Tunturibacter gelidoferens: one gene and its partner. The protein of the gene in region 1 binds, or shares a complex with, the protein of each later gene. Links are inferred from orthologs where the notes say so. Each region holds a gene or a part of one and is shown in the gene's direction. Other genes may lie near its edges.

Region 1 (5,440 bases):
TACGGTCTTCTCACGCGATCTTCAGTAAACTTGAGCCTGTATGAATCAGGAAGTTGTCCTCATCGTCTTTCAGGTCGTCGTTCTGGTCCTGGCCTTCAGCATCCACGAGTCCGCCCACGCCTGGACCGCATGGCGTCTCGGCGACCCCACTGCCAAGATGCTCGGACGCGTCACCCTCAACCCTCTCAAGCATCTCGACCCGTTCGGCTCGGTCCTGATGCCGTTGCTGGCTCTGGTCTATCATTGGCCCCTCATAGGCTGGGCGAAGCCGACCCCCGTTACCGCCCGCAACTTCAAGAACTACAGGCGCGACGACATCCTCGTAACTCTCGCGGGCCCTGCCAGCAACCTGCTTTCAGCCACTGTCGCGCTCATCTTGCTCGTTCTCATCAAACACGTTGTCCCCGGCGGTGTTCTTGCGATCGGCACTGCGATGGCGCTCGCCTCACATATCCCCGGCATCGCCACCGACAATCTGCCAGCGCTCTTTCCCATCGCGCTCTTTCTCTACTTCGTCATCCTGATCAACCTTTTGCTCTTCGTCTTCAACTTGATTCCCATCCCACCGCTCGATGGCAGCCACGTTCTGCGGCACTTCCTTCCCTACAAAGTCCTCCAGGTCTACGACCGCATCGGCATGTTCGGCCTAATGATCCTCTTTCTGGTGGGCGGAAGCTTCATCTTCAGCGTCTTCTTCACACCGCTGCTGAACACCTTCAACCACATTCTTTTCACTTTGTAGAGCGGATCTCTGGGAAAAATATGGGGCCGCTACAAGGAGGGGTTTCTTTGGTTTCCGGGCATTTTTGTAGGGTGTTTTGGAAAAAGCCGATGGTTGAGCGTGGTTTTTTGCTGGTGTAATCGTGGTGGGATGCGTGGTAAACGTGGTGCTTTGACGGCTGTTTCCCGAATCTGAAAAATACGCCACGAATCTCAACTATTTTTCGCTGCCTGCTCTTTTGCGGAACAAGGTTGCCCCTGCCAGAGGGCGCTCCGCCATTGTCGGCCCGAATCATTTACCCTTAGCTCTTGATCGCAATGACTAAAAATACCAACGACTCCCTGACGTCTTCACGTCCCCGCGTCCTGAGCGGCATGCGACCCACCGGCCGTCTTCACCTCGGCAACTACATGGGCGCGCTCTACAACTGGGTCCAGCTCCAGCGGCAGTACGATTGCTACTTCTTCATCGCAGACCTCCACGCCCTCACCACCGACTACGCGGACCCCACAGCCCTCCGCCAGAGCATCCGGGACGTAGCCCTGGATTTTCTGGCCGCCGGTCTCGATCCCGAGGTCTGCACCGTCTTTATCCAGTCGCACGTTCCCCAGCACGCCGAGCTGTTCACCCTCTTCAGCATGTTCACGCCGCTACCCTGGCTCGAGCGCGTCCCCACCTACAAGGACCAACAGGAGCAGCTCCGCGAGAAGGACCTGAACACCTATGGCTTCCTCGGCTACCCCCTCCTGCAGGCCGCCGACATCCTCCTCTACCAACCTGACTACGTCCCCGTCGGACAGGATCAAGTTGCGCACGTCGAGCTGACCCGCGAGGTCGCTCGCCGCTTCAACGCCCTCTACTGCTCGCAGCCAACGCCCGCCATCGAGAAGGCCCGCGAAGACCACTCCGACAAGGAGATTCTCACCGCAGAGCTCTCCGCTAATGCCGTCGTAACCGGCATCCTGCCCGAGCCCAAGGTTCTCCTCACTCCGTCCCCCAAACTCCCCGGTCTTGACGGCCGCAAGATGTCCAAGAGCTACGGCAACACCCTGATGCTCTCTGAGCCTGAGGCGGACCTTCGCGCCAAGCTGAAGACCATGGTCACCGACCCGGCGCGCATCCGCCGTACCGACCCCGGCAATCCAGACATCTGCCCCGTCTTCGATCTGCACAAAGTCTTCTCCACTGAGGAGACCCAGCAGAAGGTTCGCGAAGGCTGCACCACTGCAGGCATCGGCTGCATCGAGTGCAAAGGCTGGGTCGCCGATGCGATCGTCCGCGAGATCGCTCCGATCCAGGAGCGCCGCCGCGCCCTCGAAGCTGACCCCGGCCAGGTCGACGCCATCCTATGGGACGGCTCTGCTCGCGCCCGCCACCGCGCCATCCAGACGCTCCAGCACGTCCGCCAGGCCATCGGCCTCGAATAACAACCATGCCAGACGAAACCCTACCTCCCCAAACCGCCGCCGAAGAGGCAAAGCCCGAAGAGCAGACCGTCGCCCCGTCGGCTGAAGTAGTCTCCGAAGACTCACGCTCAGAAGCTGCGGCCGATTCGGCGATAACCGTCGCCTCGCCTGAGGTGATCGATCCAGCGGCTTCCGAGGTCGGCGAGCCCTTCGCGCTTCAGCATCCGCCTGTCCCGCCCCCACCACCCGATCCGAAGCGTATCGCCAAAGATAAGGACAGGGAGAAGGAAGAAGCGTCGCAGTCGCCCTTCTCCGTCACGGTAGGGCAGGTCTACGACGGCCCGCTCGATCTTCTCCTCGACCTGATTCGCAAGCAGAACATCGACATCTACGACATTCCCATCGCCCGGATCACCAGCCAGTTCCTCGAGTACACGCATCACCTCAAGCAGGTCGACGTAGACGCGGCAGGCGAGTTCATCTACATGGCCTCGCTGCTGATCCACATCAAATCGAAGACGCTGCTTCCCCGCGATCCTTCGGACGTTCTCAGCGGCGACCCCGAAGACCCACGCCGCGAGCTGGTCGAGCGTCTCCTCGAGCACGAACGCTTCAAAGCCGCTGCGCAGATGCTCTTACAGAAACAGCAGATTGAAGAGGCCACCTGGACCAACTCCGGCCTGAGAAACTTCCGCCGCGACATCGGCGAAGCGGGCGCCCCCACGCTCGATGAGGACCGCGAGATTGCCGCCGACACCGTCGACCTGGTTCGCGTCTTTCAAGACATCCTCATCCGTCTTCGCGAACGCCCCATCCTCAACGTCGACGAGGAATCCGTCACCGTCGCCCAGATGATCGACTACGTCAAACGCCGTCTGTTGATGGAAGACAAGCCTGTCAGTCTGAAGCGCCTGCTCCACAACACGCACACCGAACGTGCGCTCATCTGCATGTTCCTGGCGATGTTGGAACTGGTGCGTCTGCAGGCGGTGTTACTTCACCAGCCGGACCCTCAGGGCGACATTCTCATCAAGAAGACTGAGAACTTCGACCAGGTCTTTACCGATCAGGCTCAGGCCCGCGACGACTGGCGTTAACGCTATCCGTCCTGCCGGACGGGCGCCCTGCGCGGGCGGCGGTCACTTCGTGACGTGTGTACCGGTCCTGGTGGAACGAACGCCGCAGGTCCTCCCGTTGGTCGGAAAGAAAGATGGCTCACGACCAACGGGAGCGCCAACCGAAGGGGTATACAAGTCACGAAGTGACCACCGCCCGCGCAGGGCGCACTCCCACCTAACGATTCGCTCTGCGGCGAACAGCGGCGGTGAACCATAGCAGACCTGTCCCCACCAGCAACAGGCTGCCCGGCTCGGGAATCGGCGATATGGAAGTATCGACAGCTTCGAAGATCTGTTCACTCTGCCCATCGGTCCAGGCGAAGTCACCGACCGAGTTGAGAAAGACCTGGTCGGCCGAACCGCCGTGAAGGAACTGGAAGTTATCTCCCGACCCGATGTAAGTCCCGTTCATGTCGCCATTAGGGTTGTACAAGGTTCCCAATCCAACGAGGCCGTGATTGCAGACCTTTTTTGAAGCGTTGAAGCCCACCGGGGTGGAACTGCACGGAGTCCCGTCGTCATAAACAAGGTCCGGAGGCGTGGCGCTAGGGGCTCCCGCCACGCCGTCGACATAGGTCACGTAACAGGTAAAGCTCCCAAGACCGCACGAGTTGTCCTGGAAGACCACCACAGCACCGGCGGTGTCCAGGCCATAGATACCCCGGCCATTGTCATCGCCCAGATCGAAGATCGTGTAGGAGTCGGCAGCTGCCGGTTTTGGACACACAAAAAGGGTGACTGCGAGGAGAGCGGCCGAGGCGCTGAGCCAGTGTGCAGGACGTTTCATGGGAATGACCCTCGAAAAGTTGAATTATAGTACTGATTTTTGACTGCGGTGACGAACGATAGTTGTAGCTCCGCGGAATCCTAAAAGGCGGTCTACCGCCGTTTCGAGGGAATGGTGCTAATCGCAGCGCTTCCGTTACAAGCCCCGGCAGTTAGGGCCCGCCGTCCGGGAAGGACTAGTTGCCAATCGACCAAAAGTCCCGGCACTGCAAACTCTTGCAAACAGTGAGCCATTACCCATCCCTCGACCGCTCGCCCCAACAGGGGTCTTAACGTTGAACGGGTCAAAAGAACTTATGTTTCACGTCTCTGTAACACTGCATTCGCAAACCGAGCCTATCGTCAGCCTCACGCACTCATCTTGAATCCTAGGCGAAACCATTATGGCCACTCCTGTAATCCAACCCACCGGCTCATTACTTGACCAGAAGATGGGAAAATCGTCGCCAGGAAAGATCGGCGCCATTATCTTTGGCGTCCTTCTGATCGGCGGTCTAGGCTACATTGCCAACCGTCTCTACTCCGATCTTCTACCTGTCCATGAAGGCTCAGCCTTCCCGTATATCCTGCTGGGTCTGGCGTTGTTCATCGCGCTCGGCTTTGAGTTCGTTAACGGCTTCCACGACACAGCCAATGCGGTCGCGACCGTCATCTACACCCACGCGCTCGAACCGCACGTAGCGGTGGTCTGGTCCGGCCTCTGGAACTTCATCGGCGTGCTGACCAGTTCGGGTGCCGTTGCCTTCGCCATCATCTCGTTGTTGCCCGTCGAGCTGATCCTGAAGGTGAGCAAAGGCTCCGGTTTTGCGATGGTCTTCGCGCTTCTGATCGCGGCCATCCTCTGGAACCTCGCCACCTGGTGGAAGGGTCTTCCAGCATCGAGCTCTCACACCATGATCGGTTCGATCATCGGCGTCGGTGTTGCGAACCAGTTGATGCACGGCACCAGCGGCGTCAGCGGCGTCGACTGGGAGCAGGTCACCAAAGTCTTCAAGGCGCTGCTCATCTCGCCCTTGGTTGGCTTCGGCTGCGCGGCTCTGGTCTTCCTCTTGTTGAAGGCTGTTCTGAAGGATCCACGTCTCTACGAAGCGCCCAAGGGTGCCGAGCCACCGCCGTTTTATATCCGCGCTCTGCTGGTGCTCACCTGCACCGGCGTCAGCTTTGCCCACGGCTCGAACGATGGCCAGAAGGGCATGGGTCTCATCATGCTGATCCTCGTCGGCACGGTGCCTACGGCTTACGCCCTCAACCACACCGTGGGCGTCAACCAGGTTCAGACCTTCGCAGCCGTATCCCAACAGGTGATCGGAGCAATCGGCAACTACGTTGATCCCAACACGACAGTCGCCGACAGTGCTCCCGAACTCGAATCCTTCGTCAGCACCCATAAGTTCAGCCCGCACACCATG
Region 2 (7,075 bases), 2.7 Mb from region 1 along the record:
TGCTGTTTCCGGAAGTAAACCTCAAAGGTCAGGGCGCGCAGATTGTTCGGGTCTACCTGCAACAGCCGATCCGCTGCATCCAAGGTCTTAGCTGGATCAAATGCAGCATACGCCAGCATCAGCTGCTCCAGCACGGATGCTTTCACCGGGGACTGCGGATAGGCCGTCAGATAAGCTTCAATTGCGGATGCTTTGGTCTGGGGCGTGGTCTGGCTTATCGCATCATTATAGGCTTTATATTCAGCAGGCGACAGCTGTACTCCGCCGCTCGCGGCCTGCGCGTTGGAACCAAGATTGACCTGGGTTTGTGCCACAAGGGGTCCCGCAGCACTTGCCATGCTAGCGACCGCCAGGAGAGACGCAACGACTACCTTCTTCATTCCACACTCCTCAATAAATCTTTCTTTCAAATGTGTCACCGATGCTTCCGGGGCCACTTGGATATAAGACGAAACAGAAACCGATCATAATGCCTCAGTGGTTGTCCTCGCCGTGCCTAACCCTTCGGCCAGACGGTTGAAGTGTTCGTAGCAATCCGGGATGATGATGCGGATTATAGAAACGCCGTTGCTCAAAACGCAAGCTGACCCAACCTTTAGCAGCAATAAAAGTGTTATACACGAACAATCGCGTCCGGGGACTTCATAGCGAACAAGCAGCCCCAAAACAGAGACCCCGACCAACTCGCGTCGGTCAGGTGTCTTGTTCTACCGAAGTAAGCTACTTATGCGCTGCTGACTAAGATGAGCATCTGTCGAATGCTCGTGCGCTTGAGTGGAGTGTTGGTGCGCCGTGACCGCGTGCTCATGGGCGGCCTCATGATTGCCATTGACGTGGTGCTAGGCGGCCGCATGGTGCTCTCTTTCGGCTGCATCGCTGGCTGATTAAAATCTCATGCAATGTCCCACATTACGATCCCATCAACTTGGTGAAATCCAGGGAATACAAACTCACTATGACAATCCTGAGACGAATCTTGCTCAAGCCACCCATTTATTGCGTTTCAGTCCAATTATCCACAATATGTAGTGTTGTACCCGTTGATTCCATGCCGAACCGGAGCTAGAGTTGAATCAGTCTTATTCGACTGGGGAAAGTTTCTCAAGACTCATCGGTCCTCCCCATAGAGGTGCACTTGCTCAAGCTCAAAAAAGTCCAGATACTCGGCTTCAAATCCTTCTGTGATCGCACCGAAGTTCAGCTTTCCGGCGAGGGCATCGCCGCCATCGTCGGCCCCAACGGGTGCGGGAAATCCAACATATCCGACGCCATCACCTGGGTCTTGGGCGAACAGTCCGCCAAAAGCCTCCGCGGTATCAAGATGGAGGACGTCATCTTCGCCGGCACCCGAGAACGCAAGCCCACCGGCATGGCCGAGGTCTCGCTGACCCTCGTCGACCCCGAGGTCTACGATGGAGCCAGCCTCCAGGACGACCCCGAAATCATCATCGATGAAAACCTTCCCACCGACTGGGACGAGACCACCTTGCGCCAGCAGCGCTCCGAAGAAACCGAAGAAGCCGTCGCCGAGGCCCAACCCGGCACTGTCATCGAGGGCGAGGCCAAGGGCCTACAAATCCTTCCACCTCCAACCGAGACAGACGCGGCAGCCGAACTTGCCAATCCCAACAATGTCGTCCTCAAGATTCGTCGCCGAAAGTTCGGCCGCGCCCCCGTCCGCGCCGGCGAACTCACCATCACCCGCCGCCTCTTCCGCTCCGGCGACAGCGAATATCTGCTTAACGGCAAGATCTGCCGCCTACGAGACATTCAGGACATTTTTATGGGCACAGGCCTTGGTGGTGAATCTTACGCCATCATCGGCCAGGAGCGCATCGGTCAGCTCCTCTCCGCCAAGCCTCACGACCGCCGATCCATCATCGAAGAAGCCGCAGGCATCACTCGCTTCAAGACAAAAAAACGCCTCGCCGAGTTGCGTCTAGAATCAGCCCGCCAGAATCTTGCCCGCGTAAACGACATCTTCGACGAGGTCACCCGTCAGATGACCACGCTGAAGCGCCAGGCCGCCAAGGCTGAACGCTATGGCGCGCTCCGCGATGAACTCCGCACTCGCCTTCGCGTCGTCCTCGCCAGCCGCATGTCGCAGTTAGATATCGAGCAGGCCGCCACCACCGAGAAGATCACAGCGCTCGCTGCCCAGATCGACGCTCAGGCCACCACCGTTGAAGCGATGGACGCCGAACACACTGAAGGCGTCAATTCCGGCTACGGTCTCGATCAGCAGATCCGCGAAGCCGGAGCTCAGGCGAACCAGTCTGCCGTCGAACTCGAGCGCATCTCTGCCCGCTCGGCCTCGAACGCCGACCGCATCGCCGAACTCACCAACCGCATCGCAACTGGCGCCGACGATCTCGCTCAGGCCCGCGAACAGCTTGCCAGCCTCGCCGGCGAACTTGAAGAGCATCGCAACTTCCTCAACAGCGCCACGGTCGAGTCCGCCGAATCACGAGAGGCCGCCCAGAGCCATCAGGCGCAGGCGCAGGAGGCCGTCCGCAGCGTCGCGGCAGCCGAGCAGCAGGCTGAACAAAACCGCCGCTCCACCATGCAACTCGTCCAACGCATCGCCCAGACTCGCAACGAAGAGGCTCAGGCAGCAGCAGCTCTTGCTGGTCTCGACCGTGAAGCTGAACGGCTCCTCTCCGAGTCGGAGATCGCCAGACAGGAACTCGAAACTTTGGGTCTGCAGCGTGGGCAGGTCAAGATGTCGTTCGAGTCGGTGACCGAGCGCCTTAAGCGTCTCGAGGCCGAGATCGCCGAACTTCGCCACCAGGTAGAAGCCCGCCGCAACGAGGAGTCTCAGTCCAAACGCCGCGGCGACCAGTTGCGAGGCGAGGTAGCATCCCTCGCCGGCCGCCGCACCTCCCTCGAAGCGCTGATTCGCGAACACAGCTACTCCACCGATACCGTTCGAAATCTCTTCAAGACTGACGCCTATAAGCAGAATGCCGATGGCATGGCGGCTGTTGGCACTCTCGCCGACTTTCTCGAAGTAGACGGCAAGTACGAAAATGTCGTCGACGAATTCCTCCGCGACGAGCTCAACTACGTCGTGGTCAAATCCTGGGACGCCGCGAACGCAGGAATGCATCTCCTGCAGACCGACGTCACAGGCCGCGCCACCTTCCTCGTACACCCCAACGACTCCCAGGCTAACTTCGCCTTTGCCGATGGCATGCCAAGCATCGCCCAGACCAACATCGAAGGGATCGAAGGCGTCGTCCCCCTCAAAGAGTGCGTCCGTGTTCTCGACGGCTTCGGCAAATCCCTCGAGGTTATTCTGCCCAAACTCCGTGAGGGTTTCGTCGCTCCAGACTCCTACACTGCCCGCTCGCTCGCCCTCTCAAACCCCCAGGCATTCTTCCTCTCCCCCACCGGTGAGACCTTCCACAACGTCACGGTCACCAGCGGACGCCCCCGCACGCAAGGGCCCCTCGCTCTCAAACGCGAACTCGCAGAGGTGCAGCAGAAGTTGGAAAAAGTCGAGCGCGATCTGGCTCAGACAGACCGAAACACCATCGAACTGCAGCACCAGATGGCCGCTCTCAATGCGACGATCGAAGGCAAAACCCACGAACGCCGCGACGCCGAGCGCGAGTCCGCAAACTCCGGAGCAGCTCTCCGGCAAATGGAGTCGGAGGTCGCTCGCATTGAGCGCCGCCTGCAGGACTGGGCTCTCACCAACGAACGCAATCGGGAAGCACGCAATCAGAAAGCGGACCTGATCGCGCGTCGTCAGCAGGAGGCGGAAGCCTTCGAGAACGAGCGCAGCACCTTGGAAGCCAGCCTGGCCGCCCTTCAAGAGCAACTCGAAGAGCTCCGCGCCCGACGCGAAGATCTTCAACAGGGCGCAGCAGCCGCCTCCGCCGCGCTCGCCGGATTAGAAGAGCGTCGCCGCAACGCAGCCGCAAACTTCGAGCAAACGACGCGCCTATATAACGGTCAAAACCAGCGTATCCAGCAACTCGACCAGCAAATCTCCTCTGCCGGCGCAGAGAGACTCCGCCGCGAAGAAGAGACCGCCGCTCTCGCGGTCCAGCACACCGAACTCTCAGACGTTCGCGCCTATGCCGTAGCTCAAGGCGCACGCCTCACGGAAGAGGCCCACGCTTTGCGCGTCTCTATGGCCGACCTCGACGTTCGTCTCCGCACCCTTCGCCACGAGACCGAAGCCCTCCGCGAGCAGCGTGCAGCTCTAACTGCCCGCGCCGCAAAGCTCACCTCCGACATTGAGCACATCGACGCCACCTGCCTCAACGATCTTGGCGCCGAAGCCATCACGCTCCGCGAAGACCAGACCATCACCCGGATCGAAGGCGACGACCTCCACACCCAGGAGGAAGAATCCCGTGCCCTCAAGCAAAAACTTGAAGCCATGGGTCCGGTCAACATGATGGCCCTCGACGAGTACAACGAAACAGTCACCCGTCACAGCTTCCTCGAAACGCAACGCAAAGATCTGCTCGATTCCATCGAGAACACACAAGCTTCCATCAAGGAGATTGACGACGTCTCCCGTCTCAAGTTCGATGAGGCCTTCAAGGTCATCAACGAAAACTTCTCCGTCACCTTCACCAAGCTCTTCGGTGGCGGTCAGGCCCTCATGAAACTCACCGATGCCGAAAATTCCAACGAGAGCGGCATCGACATCATTGCCTCCCCCCCAGGGAAGAAGCTTCAAAACATCCTCCTGCTCTCCGGAGGAGAAAAAGCGCTCACCGCTCTTTCCCTCCTCGTTGGAATCTTCCAGTTCCAACCCGCCCCCTTCTGCATCCTCGACGAAGTCGACGCACCGCTGGACGAAACTAATGTAGGCCGCTTCGCAAAACTCATCCACGAAATGAGCGCAAATACACAATTCGTCGTCATCACCCATAGCAAACGCACCATGTCCCAAGCGGACATCATCTACGGAGTCACCATGCAGGAGCCGGGCGTCTCTAAGATCGTCAGCGTCAATCTTAATCGCCGCGACTCCGCCGACAATCGTCGCGCCGTGGCATGATATCCCAAGCCTTTGCGCAGCTGGAGCGATTCACCACTCGCTCCAGCTTTTTTTCCAGCGTCGCTGAATTGTCTGTCTTATCGCCCCGGTAGATTGCCACTGACCAAAACAGAATCAATGAGCCTTTCTACACGCACCCACGAAAGCAGCTAATCTAAAAACGGCATGAATATACCGCTCACAACTGCCGTTCTTATTTTGTTGTCAGGAGCAATGCTTCTGGCGCGGATCTTTTGGGACAGTATCCACTCTCGTCTGAAGTTCAGCCTCATCTCAGCATCCCTAGCCTTGGTATTGATTCAAGTGTTCTTCGCTGCTTCCAAATGGGGAACGACCTCCGACAGATTGAACGTCTTTATTAACTGGCTGGCCGTCGCAGCATACGAACTCCTGGTTCTCCTCTTCACGCGACTATCTCCAAGATGGTTGACGTATTTCAGCGCGACGATTTTATTAATCCCCGTGTTTGGAGCGAGTATTATGCTCCCACTTGCCGAACTCTTCGACCCTTCTTCCTACAAGACTGTACCCATCGGCGGTAACCTCTTCTATGAAGTCAAACCATGGGGTAACCCCGGCAGTGGCAATAAAGGGGCCGATCTCATCGTCTCCTATCATCCCCCAATCGCCCCATTTCTCCGCCATAAAGTCCGGGTCATTCCTTTTAATGATCGCGAATGTAACTCAAATGCCGCCATCGCTATACCTTTTCCTGCAACGAAAACCGTTCTCGGCCGCTGCCCGCGTTGGCCGTCCGAGTCCGAGGGAACTGTCGACAAGTTATTCCCACTGTCCTAGCCTGTTACTGTCTGTTTCAGTCTGATCGCAAAACCCAAAAGGTGGTACCGTCGACCCAATGCCAGCAGCCTTACTACAGACCAATCTTGGATCACTTCCCCTTACCGCCCGCGGCAAGGTTCGTGACATTTACGCCATCTCCCCCGACCAGCTCCTTTTCGTAGCCAGTGACCGCATTTCTGCTTTCGATCATGTCCTCGGCAGTGGCATTCCGTTCAAGGGGAGGATTCTGACCCGGTTGTCGCTTTTCTGGTTTGATCTCCTCAAGCCGATCGTCCCAAACCATCTGCTCACCGCCGACTCCACACAATTTCCCCCAGAACTCCAGCCGTTCCTTGACCAGCTGGAAGGTCGCAGTATGCTCGTCAAGCTAGCAAGGATGTTTCCCGTCGAATGTGTCGTCCGCGGCTATCTTTCCGGATCCGGCTGGAAGGACTATCAGCAAACCGGTTCGATCTGCGGCATCAAACTACCAGTCGGTCTTCGAGAGTCAGATCGTCTGCCTGAGCCAATCTTCACCCCGGCGGCAAAAATTCACTCTGGCGGCCACGACGAAAATATCTCCTACGAAATGGTCGAGAAGACGATCGGCGCTACCAATGCCAATGCGCTGCGCACACTCACGCTCAAAATCTATGAGAAAGCAACCGAGCATGCAGCCAGTAAAGGACTAATCCTAGCCGACACCAAGTTTGAATTCGGTCTCACCACCGACGAATCGGGAAATGAGCAGATCATTCTTGCCGACGAGGTACTAACCCCCGACTCCTCGCGATATTGGCCAGCGGATTCCTATAACCCTGGCGGTCCTCAACCTTCTTTCGACAAACAATACGTCCGCGACTATCTCGAATCGATCCACTGGAACAAGCAAGCTCCCGCACCCGCGTTACCGCGTGAGGTGGTCGTCCGCACCAGCGAGAAATATCTCGAGGCCTATCGCTTGCTCACTGGCCGTACAAACCTTTAGGCGCATGAACCTCTTCGACTGGTTCTTGATCGCAATTCTGGCCTACTCCACCATCGTCGCCTTCCTGCGCGGCATTATCCTCGAGCTTTTCTCACTTGGCGGCCTGATCGCGGGAATCCTGATCGCCAGCTGGAACTACAACCGCCTGACTGTGTATCTTGAGCGCCTGATCGTCACACCATCAACCGCAGAGATCGTCTCCTTTCTCCTTCTCGTGATAGGAGTCATGGTGCTTAGCGCGTTGCTTGGCAAATCTCTCAACCGCACCGCTCACGCCATCGGAC

The links. Proteins that work in one complex are often made in the same cells at the same time.
Region 2: the proteins of RBB81_RS02150 (region 1) and smc are in contact, whole or in part, in a crystal structure (PDB 3ZGX), measured with the Bacillus subtilis proteins. The link is inferred for Tunturibacter gelidoferens from one-to-one orthologs.

Annotation. Positions count from the first base shown.
Region 1 is NZ_CP132938.1:382,750-388,189, reverse strand. Bases 1,418-4,188 are described here. They hold RBB81_RS02150 (segregation and condensation protein A), read left to right. Parts: upstream 1,418-2,153; coding sequence 2,154-3,224; downstream 3,225-4,188. Other genes in these bases: RBB81_RS02145 (PEP-CTERM sorting domain-containing protein), read right to left, coding at 3,421-4,032; trpS (tryptophan--tRNA ligase), read left to right, coding at 1,418-2,148. In the rest of the region: RBB81_RS02160 (site-2 protease family protein), read left to right, coding at 41-742; more of trpS, read left to right, coding at 1,039-1,417; RBB81_RS02140 (inorganic phosphate transporter), read left to right, coding at 4,415-5,440. UniProt on the Bacillus subtilis protein: Participates in chromosomal partition during cell division. May act via the formation of a condensin-like complex containing Smc and ScpB that pull DNA away from mid-cell into both cell halves.
Region 2 is NZ_CP132938.1:3,035,862-3,042,936, reverse strand. What follows is about bases 818-5,223. They hold smc (chromosome segregation protein SMC), read left to right. Parts: upstream 818-1,135; coding sequence 1,136-5,023; downstream 5,024-5,223. Other genes in these bases: RBB81_RS13515 (hypothetical protein), read left to right, coding at 5,189-5,223. Also shown: RBB81_RS13525 (hypothetical protein), read right to left, coding at 1-314; more of RBB81_RS13515, read left to right, coding at 5,224-5,821; RBB81_RS13510 (phosphoribosylaminoimidazolesuccinocarboxamide synthase), read left to right, coding at 5,880-6,791; RBB81_RS13505 (CvpA family protein), read left to right, coding at 6,796-7,075. UniProt on the Bacillus subtilis protein: Required for chromosome condensation and partitioning.